2 linked regions of the Thiocapsa rosea genome follow. The protein of the gene in region 2 interacts with the protein of the main gene of each other region in a pairwise test. Links are inferred from orthologs where the notes say so. Each region holds a gene or a part of one and is shown on either strand. Other genes may lie near its edges.

Region 1 (4,415 bases), 1.0 Mb from region 2 along the record:
AGATGAATCACGTGCAGGACGTTGAGCAACTGTCGCTTGTACTCGTGGATGCGCTTGACCTGGACGTTGAAGAGCGCGTCGAGAGGGAAGGATACCCGACAGACCTGCTCGACCGTCTCGGCCAGACGGCGCTTGTTGTGTTGCTTGATTGCGTGCCAGCGTTCTCTGAAGGCGGGGTCGTCGGCATAGGGCGCGAGGCGTTCGAGCTCGCTTAGATTGTTGACCCAGTCGGTGCCGATGGTCTCGTCGATCAGTTCGCGCAGTCCGGGATTGCACATGGCCAACCAGCGACGCGGGGTCACGCCGTTGGTCTTGTTGTTGAACTTTTCGGGCCAGAGTTCGTAGAAGTCGCGGAAGAGGCCTTCGACTAAGAGCTGTGAATGGAGCCCTGCGACGCCGTTGACCGAGAAGCTGCCGACAATCGCCAGATAGGCCATCCTGACCTGAGACTCGTAGCCTTCTTCGATCAGGGACATGCGCCTGAGGCGATCGTTGTCGCCGGGCCAACGGGTCGCCACTTCCCCGAGGAAGCGGGCATTGATCTCGTAGATAATCTGCAGGATGCGCGGCAGCAGTCGCTCGAAGAGACGCACCGGCCAACGTTCGAGTGCCTCCGGCAGCAAGGTGTGGTTCGTATAGGCCATGGTCTTGCGGGTGATGGCCCAGGCCTGCGTCCATTCTAGACCATGATCGTCCATGAGTTGGCGCATCAGCTCCGCGACCGAGACGGCGGGGTGCGTGTCGTTGAGCTGGAAGCAGTTCTTCTCGGCGAAGGTGCTGAAGTCTTGCCCGTGCAGACGAATCCAATCGCGCAGCACGTCCTTGATGCTGGCGCTGGCCAGGAAGAACTGCTGGCGCAGGCGCAGCTCCTTGCCGTTCTCGCTCGCATCGTTGGGGTAGAGCACCATGGTGATGTGCTCGGCGGCGTTCTTCTGCGCGACCGACTCGGGATAACTGCCCGAGTTGAACTCACCGAGATCGAACTCGTCGGTCGCGGCGGCCTTCCAGAGCCGTAGGGTATTGATGGTGCCGTTGCGATAGCCGGGGATCGGGATATCGTAGGGGACGGCGAGCACGTCGTTGGTATTGACCCAGCGCACGACATCGCGGCCCGCGTGGTCTTTGTGGGTCTCGGTATGGCCGCCGAACTGGATGCGTTGGGTGAACTCGGGGCGTTCCAGCTCCCAGGGGTTGCCGTCGCGCACCCAGTGATCGGGCTCCTCGATCTGGTTGCCGTTCTCGATGACTTGACGAAACATCCCGTACTCGTAGTGCAGTCCGTAGCCCCTGACCGGAAGCTGCAAGGTGGCGCAGGAGTCGAGAAAACAGGCCGCAAGTCGGCCGAGACCGCCATTGCCCAGTCCGGCATCGGGCTCGTTGCCGGCGATCTCTTCGAGTGCGATCCCCAGGTCGTAGAGGCCTTTGGCGGCGGCATCGCTGACCCCGAGATTCAGCATCGCGTTTGATAGGGTACGTCCCATCAGGAATTCGAGCGACAGGTAATAGGTGCGCTTGCAGCCGGAGTCTTCATACGCATGACGCGTATCTTTCCAGCGCTCCATGAGACGGTCGCGCAGGGCGATGGCGAGCGCCTTGTAAGGATAGTAAGCGGACTGGCAGTCGCGGTCCCGGCCGAAGGTGTAGGCGTAGTAGTGCTGAAAATCGCGTGCGATACCCTCCGGGGTCATCGGTAGCGGGGGGAGGTCGAAGAATTGCTCGTTCGGTCGGGCACTGATGAGATTTTTAAACGGTGACATGGCGCCGCTGGATCCTTGATCGGTTGGGGTTGAGCGCGAGCCGAGGTGTCGATTCGCATCGGGTGCGAGAGATATCGACAGCTTGGTCGAGCGGGATCTGTCGCTGAGTGAAGGTCTCCTTGACGGTCTCGTCGAGTCAATTAAGCAACTATCGGGCCTGCTCGATCGCTTCGTTGATCTCGAGCCAGGCCTCCTCGGTTGCTTCCAGGTCGGCGCTGACCTGGCGTTGCTCTTCGAGCAGCGCGAGCAGTCTGACCTTGGCCTCCGCGGCATAAAGGTCCGGATCGGCGAGTGACTGCTCAAGGGCTGCGCGGCGGGTCGTTAGCGCCTCCATGCGCTTCTCCAGCGTTCTCTCCTGCTGTCGCAACGGCTGCAAGGTCTGACGCGATTGTGCCGCCTGCCGACGCTGTTGCTTGCGGTCGCTGCCGTCGCCGGGGGCAATCGACAGCGCCCCGTTCGGGCGCGCACCCTCGGAGCCGCGACTCGGATCGTTGTTGGCCAGCCAGGCGGGGTAGTCGTCCAGATCGCCGTCGAACGCCCGCACTGCACCGGCGTCGACCAAGAGCAGCGTGTCGGCGGTGACCCGCAGCAGGTGACGGTCATGGGAGACGAGCACCAAGGCCCCATCGAAGCCCTGGAGCGCCTCGGTCAAGGCATGGCGCATCTCGAGATCCAAATGGTTCGTCGGCTCGTCGAGCAGCAGCAGATTGGGCCGCTGGCGGATGAGCAGCGCGAGCACCAGCCGCGCCTTCTCGCCGCCCGAGAGCGGGCCGACCGGGCCAAGTGCGCGATCGCCTTCGAAGCCGAATCCGCCCAGATAGCTGCGCAGACTCTGCTCGGTCGCGCCCGGATCCTGACGCCGCAGATGGCCGAGCGGGCTGTCGTCCAGATGCAGTTGGTGGATCTGGTGTTGGGCGAAATAGCCGATCTTCAGGGCTTGAGCGCGTTCCAGACGCCCGCTCGACGGGGTCAGCTCGCCGGCCAGGACCTTGATGAAGGTGGATTTGCCGGCGCCGTTGCGGCCCAGAAGTCCGATGCGATCCCCGGGGTTGAGGCTGAGTCCAACCCCCTCGATCACGGGTTTGTCGCCGTAGCCTGCCGTTATTTCGTCCAGGCGCAGCAACGGCCGCGGCAGGTTCTCGGCCGGGGCGAACTCGAAGCGAAAGGGTGAGTCCACGTGGGCCGGCGCGATCAGCTCCATGCGCTCGAGCGCCTTGAGTCGGCTCTGCGCTTGCCGCGCCTTGGTGGCTTGGGCGCGGAAGCGGTCGACGAAGCTGCGCATGTGCGCGATCTCGCGCTGCTGGCGTTCGCTTGCGGCCTGTTGCTGGGCGAGCCGCTCGGCGCGTTGGCGCTCGAAGGCCGAGTAGTTGCCCGCATAGAGCGTCAACCGCTGACGCTCGAGATGCAGGATGTGTCCGGTCACGGCGTCGAGAAAGTCGCGGTCGTGCGAGATCAAGAGCAGCGTGCCGGGATACGCCTTCAACCAGCCTTCGAGCCAGATCACGGCATCGAGATCCAGATGGTTGGTCGGCTCGTCGAGCAGCAAGAGGTCCGAGCGGCACATCAGGGTACGCGCCAAGGCGAGACGCATCCGCCAGCCGCCCGAGTAGCTGTTCACCGGGCGGCGCTCGTCGCCGGGAGCGAAGCCGAGCCCGTGCAGGAGTCGCGCGGCACGGCTTTCGGCCCCGTAGGCGTCGATGGCCTCCAGCCGCCCCAGCAGCTCGCCCTGATGCAGACCGTCGCCGGCCGCCTCGGCCCGCGCCAGCTCGGCCTGGATGCGGCGCAGCTCCGCGTCGCCGTCGAGCACGAAGTCGATTGCCGGGCCCTCGCTGTCCGGGGTGTGCTGGGCGACGTGGGCAACCTCCCAGCCGGTCGGGATCTTCGCTTCGCCGGCGTCGGCGTGGAGATCCCCGAGCAACAGCGCGAAAAGGCTCGACTTGCCGCAGCCGTTGTAGCCGACCAGGCCGACCTTTTGACCCGGATACACGGTAACGTCCGCACTCTCGATCAAGAGTTGCGGGCCGCGGCGCAGGCTGAGTGATTGGAGCTGGAGCATGGTGTCGGGTCTAAACCGCGCCTAGCGCGGTATGGGATGTTTTTGGATGGGATCGACCTCGGCAGACTTGACGTCCGCTGGAGTCGGCGCGGTTAAGAATCTTATATTTTTTCATACTTTAAACCGCGCCAACTCCGACAGTCGTCGGAGCTGGCGCGGCCAAGCCATTCCAGCACATGACGCATACCGCACCGGGCGCGGTTTAAGGTCCGTGGATGCATCAAACAGTGCATGTCTTGCCGGACGCGGTTTGATCACGGCGTCGGGTTGCCGCGATCGAGTCGACGATAACCGATCGCCTCGCCGAGATGTCGCTGCTCGATCCGCGGCAGCCCGTCGAGATCGGCAATCGTTCGGGCCACCTTCAGGATCCGGTGGTAGGCCCGTGCCGATAGGGCCAGGCGAGTGATCGCCTGTTGGATCATGCGTTGGCCGTCGGGCTCCAGGGCGCAGTCGCGCTCGATCTCGGCGGGTCCGAGGACATGATTGGCCTTGCCTGCGCGCCCGATCTGACGGGCGCGAGCGCAATCCACGCGTTGTCGCACCAGCGCTGTCGTTTCCCGCGTCTCCGAGGCGGATTCGCCGAGCCGAGAGAGATCCAG
Region 2 (6,197 bases):
CCGTTTCCAGGCTCCTTAAACCGCGCAGACTCCAACGGTTGTGAAGTCTGCCGGGGCCGATCCCATCCAAAACATCGCATATCGCGCTGGGCGCGGTTTAGATCCTCAACAGCAACCGCGCCGGATCCTCCAACGTCTCCTTGATGCTGACCAGGAACTGCACCGCCTCGCGTCCGTCGATGATCCGGTGGTCGTAGGTCAGGGCTAGATACATCATGGGTGCGATCTTGATCTCGCCCTTGTCTGCGATCGGGCGCTCCTGGATCTTGTGCATTCCCAGGATCGCGCTCTGCGGCGGGTTGAGGATGGGCGTGGAGAGCAGCGAGCCGAAGACCCCGCCGTTGGTGATCGAGAAGGTGCCGCCGGTGAGCTCTTCGTAGCTGAGGTTTCCGTTCTGCGCTTTTTCTCCGAAGGCGACGATGCCCTGCTCGACGTCGGCCATGCTGAGCTGGTCGCAGTTGCGCAGGATCGGCACGACCAGACCGCGCGGGGAGCTCACCGCGATGCCGATGTCGTAATAACCGTGATAGATGATGTCGTCCCCGTCGACCGAGGCGTTGATCACCGGGAAGCGTTGCAGGGCCTCCACGGCGGCCTTGACGAAGAAGGACATGAAGCCGAGCCGAACCCCGTGGGTCTTCTCGAACTGGTCTTTGTAGCGACTACGTAGTGCGAGAACGGCCTTGAGATCGACCTCGTTGAAGGTGGTCAACATGGCCGCGTTTTGCTGGGCCTGCACCAGGCGCTCGGCGACGCGTGCACGCAGGCGGGTCATGGCCACCCGCTGCTCGGGGCGGCCGGCCTCGCCGGTGAGGCTGGGGCTGGGCGCGGGCGCCGCGGGGGTCAGCTCCGGATCCTTTGCCGGAGCGGCCTGCTCGCGCTCGTCGAGATAGGCGATGACGTCGGCCTTGTGGATGCGCCCGTCGCGGCCCGTGCCCGGGATCGCGTGCGGGTCGAGATTCAGCTCCTTCACCAGGCGGCGTGCGGCGGGGGCGACCTGGGGCTCGGTGCCGGCCGGTGCGCTCTTCGCCGCAGGGCTCGGCGGCATGGGTTTGGCAGGCGTGGCGGTGGCAGGCGCGGCCTTGGCTGACGGCGGAGATGACTCGCGCGCCGACGGCGCTGCCCCGGCCTCGCTCGCCTCGATCAGTGCCAGCACGGCATCGGACTGAACGACATCGCCCTCTTTGGCCATGATCTCGCCGAGGATACCGTCGATCGGCGAGGGGACCTCGAGCACGACCTTGTCGGTCTCCAGATCGACCAGGTTCTCCTCGCGCTTGACCGAATCGCCCGGGCGTTTGTGCCAGGTCGCGACCGTGGCGTCGGCAACCGACTCGGGGAGGGCGGGGACACGGACTTCACTGCTCATTGTGGCGGGATCCTTTTATTCATGCTGGGGTTCAAGTGCCCGGTCAGGGCCTCGTCGATCAACCGATCCTGCTGCTCGACGTGCGCGGCGCGGTGGCCGACGGCCGGTGCGGCGGAGGATGGGCGGCCGACATAATAGGGCCGCTTCCCGTCCTGCATCAGGTTGTGGAAGCGGTGTTTGATCTGATCCCAAGCGCCTTGGTTCTGCGGCTCCTCTTGGCACCAGATGATCTCTTCGGTGGTGGCGTAGGTCTCGAGCGCGCGGTCGAAATGCTCCTTGGGGAAGGGATAAAGCTGCTCGATGCGGATGATGGCGACATTCGTCAGGCCGCGCGCACGCCGCGCTTCGAGCAAATCGAAATAGACTTTACCGCAGCAGAAGACCACGCGCTCGGTCTGCGCGGGGTCGATCGGGTCGATCTCCGGGATGACCGTCTGGAAATGACCGCTGGTCAGCTCGTCGAGCGCGGAGACCGCGAGACGATGGCGCAGCAGGCTCTTCGGGGTCATGACGATGAGCGGTTTGCGGTAGTCGCGGACGATCTGGCGGCGCAGCAGGTGATACATCTGAGCCGGCGTGGTCGGCACGCAGACCTGGATGTTGTGCTCGGCGCAGAGCTGCAGGAAGCGCTCCAGACGGGCGGAGGAGTGCTCGGCGCCCTGGCCCTCGAGTCCGTGCGGGAGCAGCATCACAAGTCCGCAGCACAGCCCCCACTTGGTTCCGGCGGAGGTGATGAACTGATCGATCACCACTTGGGCGCCGTTGGCGAAGTCCCCGAACTGGGCCTCCCAGAGTGTCAATGAACTCGGCTCCGCGGTCGCGAATCCGTACTCGTAGGCCAGCACCGCCTCTTCGGACAAGAGCGAATCGATCGCAATATAAGCGCCCTGATGTTCGCCGATGTGCTGCAGCGGGGTATAGGCGTTGCCGGTGACTTGATCGTGGATCTTGGCGTGACGATGGAAGAAGGTCCCGCGACCGGCATCCTGTCCGGACAGGCGCACCGGTGTGCCTGCGTCGAGGAGGGTGGCGTAGGCCAGATTCTCCGCGAAGCCCCAGTTGAGCAGCTGGTCGCCCTGCGCCATCTTGCGTCGCTCCTCCCACAGCTTCTCGACCCGGGGGTGGAGCTCGAAGCCATCGGGGACGCGCAGCATGGCCTCGCTGAGCTCGCGGAGCTTCTCAACCGGGACACCCGTGTCGACGTTCTGATCCCAGTCCGTGTTGCGGCAGAAGCCCCAATCGACGCGGTAGGCATGGTCGAGCCCGCACAGCACCGGGCGCGCGACCACCACGCCCTGTTCGATGGAGTCGCGATAATCGGCGACCATGGCGTCGGTTTCGTCCTTGGAGAGGATGCCGTCGGCGACGAGGCGGTCGGCATAGACGGCGCGCGGGGTCGGATGCCGGCGAATCTTCTTGTACATCATCGGCTGGGTGACCGCGGGCTCGTCGGCCTCGTTGTGGCCGAGACGTCGGTAACAGACCAGGTCGATGATGACGTCCTTGTGGAACTGGTTGCGGAAGTCCAGCGCCATCCGGGTCACGAAGATGACCGACTCCGGATCGTCGCCGTTCACATGAAAGACCGGCGCCTGCACCATCTTGGCGACATCGGTGCAATAGAGAGTCGAGCGGGTGTCGAGCGGGTTGCTGGTCGTGAAGCCGATCTGGTTGTTGATGACGATATGGACGGTGCCGCCGGTGGAATAGCTGCGCGTCTGGGAGAGCTGAAGCGTCTCCATGACCACGCCTTGGCCGGCGAAGGCTGCATCGCCGTGGATGAGCACGGGCAGGACTTGATCGCCGCTGCGGTCGTGGCGCCGCCGCTGGCGTGCGCGCACCGAGCCCTCGATGACCGGGTTGATGATCTCGAGATGCGAGGGGTTGAAGCCCAGCACCAGATGCACGATCCCGCCGGGCGTATCGATGTCGGTTGCGAAGCCCATGTGATATTTCACGTCGCCGGCCATCTGACGCCAATCCATCTGGACCCGGCCCTCGAACTCGTCGAAGATGTCCTGCGGCGGCTTGCCGAAGATGTTGGTCAGCACGCTGAGCCGCCCGCGATGGGCCATGCCGATGACCAGCTCCTTCTGGCCCTTGCGTCCGGCGCGCTGGATCAACTCGTCCAGCAGAGGGATGAGGGCGTCGCTGCCTTCGAGCGAAAAGCGCTTTTGGCCGACATAGCGCTGGTGGAGATACTTCTCGAAGCCTTCGGCGGCGGTCAGCAGGGTCAAGAGCCAACGCCGATCGGCGGTGTCGAGTTCGGGTATTGCGCGATATCCCTCGAGCCGCTTTTGGATCCAGCGTTTCTCCTGGGTATCGGTAATGTGCATGTACTCCGAGCCGACCGTGCCGCAGTAGATCTGCTCGACCATTACGATAATGTCGCGCAGCGGCATGCGGTCCGGGGCGTACAAGGAGCCCGTGTGGAACACCTGGTCCATGTCGTCCGGCTCCAGGTTGTGGAAGGCCGGATCCAAGTCCGCGATCTTGGGGATGTCGCGCAGCTTGATCGGGTCGAGGTTGGCGACCTGATGGCCGCGGTAGCGGTAGCCGTTGATCAGGGAGAGGACGGCGGCCTGTTTTTCCGCCGCGGCGGGCTCGAGCCGCTCGGTGGAGCGTGTGCGTGCGCGGGTACGGCTCTCTTGGGCGAGCCGCAGAAAGTTCTCGCGCACCGGTCCGTGTGCGACCTCGTTGGCCGCCTCCTGGTGCATGACATGGAAGCGCTCGCGCCAGGCTAAATCGACGCTCTCCGGATCCTTCAAATAACGTTCATAGAGATCTTCAATAAAGGCTGCATTGCCGCCGTAAAGGGCGCCGGAACTGCGAAACAGCTCGAGGATTGCGCTCATGCTCGGTGTTGTTTCTCTGAGTTGATTTTATAGATGGATTATCGATGTTTATAACACAAGTCCCGAAGCGCTTGGCAAACGTGTTCAGGCCAATCGGCGTCGCGCGGCAAGGACCGAGCGAACATCATCGCCGATCTTCGGGTCGGCCGTCTCCACCGCCGTGATCGACGGGGCCGACGGTCGCATGGAAACGCAATCCTTCGCGGCGGATCTGACCGAGCGCAAGCGTCGTCGCATCCGCTTGGCGCGGCTCGAGGCCGATATCGCCTACTTCCAGGCGCGCCTGGAGATGATCGGCGAGCCGACGAGTGCGAATCAACGGACCCAGCGCAAGGCGTTCGAGCTTTTGCTCAAGACGGTCTCGACCAAGGTCGCGAAGGTCCAGCGCGAGCGACCGGTTTGATCGGCGCTCGGTGAACCTCGGTCTCGCGCGTCCACCCAGCCGGCGGGTTTTATTGAACAGGATCGACGATCGAGCCGACTCCGAATGACCGAATCCGAATGTAAGAATTTAATGATGTTTTATTCGATCCGAATCGCACGCCGCCTTGAGCCTTGTTCGATGCGATGCCGATCTCGCATCATGAATGCGCACGGGAAGGCACTCTCCTGCCCGAGGGGTTTCAATTCATGTGTACCTTCGTCATTCTGAGGCGTCCGGGGCATCCCTGGCCGGTGTTGATCGCGGCCAATCGCGACGAGATGCGCACGCGGCCGAGTCGCCCGCCGGGCCGACATTGGTCGGACCGCTCGGAGGTGCGCGCGGGGCTCGACCTGGCGTCCGGCGGGAGCTGGCTCGGGGTGAACGACCATGGCCTCGTCGCCGCGGTCATGAACCGTCGGGGGACGCTCGGATCCCTGCCCGGCAAACGCAGCCGCGGCGAGCTGGTCTTGGATGCGCTCGACCATGCCGAAGCCTCCGAGGCGGCCGGGGCACTGGCGGATCTGGATCCTGCTGCCTATCGGCCCTTCAATCTGGTGCTGGCCGATCCGCGCTCGGCCTACTGGCTGCGCCACGGAGGCGACGGCGATATCCGCGTCCACCCGATCTCCGCCGGTCTGCACATGTTGAGCGCGAGCGAGCTCGACGATCTCGATGAGCCGCGCATCGCCGAGCATCTGCCGCGGTTCGTCGCGGCCCAGATCCCGGATCCCGATGCCGACGAGTGGACGGCCTGGCGGAACCTACTTGCATCGAATCAGGGGCTGGCATCGAATCAGGGCCATCCGGATGCGGGATCCGAGTGCGCCATGACGTTCGAGCGGCCCGACGGGTTCGGCACGCGATCCTCGGCGCTGATCGCCATCCCCCTGTATCCCGGTTACGGCAGCGGTCCGATCTGGCTGCATGCGGAGGGGAGGCCGGATGAAGCCCCATTCCTCCGAGTCCCCAGCTAAATTGCGTCCCCGAACGAGGCGGGATGCTTGCAGTTTGCGGCGGCCCGGGGTGGATACCTCGGGCTCCGCGCTGGACGCAATTTAGGATATTAAAAACAATTATTTAAACTGCGTCCGCTCCGTCGTTCGTCGGCGTCTGCAGCGTCGAGAAAGGGTTTGAGCAGCCATGTGGCTCCGAGACGCAGTTTAGGCGGTTCGAATCCCTGCGTCGGCTGTGACACAATCGCATCCCTTCGCCGCCTTCGTGGTTCAGTGGTCTCGTCCGCGCGGGTGTGATCGTACGTCCCTGTTTCCGAATCAGTCTCCGATCGAGACCCCCTTTAGGATCCGCCATGTCGAACATCATCCGTATCGCCACCCGTAAATCCCCCTTGGCCATGTGGCAGGCCGAGCACGTGTCCGCGCTGCTGACCGATCTCCACCCCGGACTCGAGATCCAGATCGTCGGCATGACCACCAAGGGCGACAAGATCCTCGATGCGCCGCTGGCGAAGGTCGGCGGAAAGGGCCTCTTCGTGAAGGAACTCGAGCAGGGGATGTTGGAGGACGTGGCGGACATCGCCGTGCATTCGATG

Evidence for each region. Proteins that work in one complex are often made in the same cells at the same time.
Region 1: the proteins of BDD21_RS12480 (region 2) and BDD21_RS08220 interact in binary tests that used the Escherichia coli proteins (3 or more experiments, as listed by UniProt). The link is inferred for Thiocapsa rosea from one-to-one orthologs.

Annotation. Positions count from the first base shown.
Region 1 is NZ_RBXL01000001.1:1,807,933-1,812,347, forward strand. The notes cover bases 1,360-4,272. They hold BDD21_RS08220 (ATP-binding cassette domain-containing protein), read right to left. Parts: upstream 3,814-4,272; coding sequence 1,906-3,813; downstream 1,360-1,905. Other genes in these bases: BDD21_RS08215 (glycogen/starch/alpha-glucan phosphorylase), read right to left, coding at 1,360-1,757; BDD21_RS08225 (YifB family Mg chelatase-like AAA ATPase), read right to left, coding at 4,068-4,272. Also shown: more of BDD21_RS08215, read right to left, coding at 1-1,359; more of BDD21_RS08225, read right to left, coding at 4,273-4,415. UniProt on the Escherichia coli protein: Genetic data indicate it may be involved in ribosome assembly or function.
Region 2 is NZ_RBXL01000001.1:2,806,745-2,812,941, forward strand. Bases 1,166-4,595 are described here. They hold BDD21_RS12480 (2-oxoglutarate dehydrogenase E1 component), read right to left. Parts: upstream 4,225-4,595; coding sequence 1,366-4,224; downstream 1,166-1,365. Other genes in these bases: odhB (2-oxoglutarate dehydrogenase complex dihydrolipoyllysine-residue succinyltransferase), read right to left, coding at 1,166-1,369; BDD21_RS12485 (hypothetical protein), read left to right, coding at 4,409-4,595. Outside these bases: more of odhB, read right to left, coding at 98-1,165; more of BDD21_RS12485, read left to right, coding at 4,596-4,627; BDD21_RS12490 (NRDE family protein), read left to right, coding at 4,792-5,622; hemC (hydroxymethylbilane synthase), read left to right, coding at 5,955-6,197. UniProt on the Escherichia coli protein: E1 component of the 2-oxoglutarate dehydrogenase (OGDH) complex which catalyzes the decarboxylation of 2-oxoglutarate, the first step in the conversion of 2-oxoglutarate to succinyl-CoA and CO(2).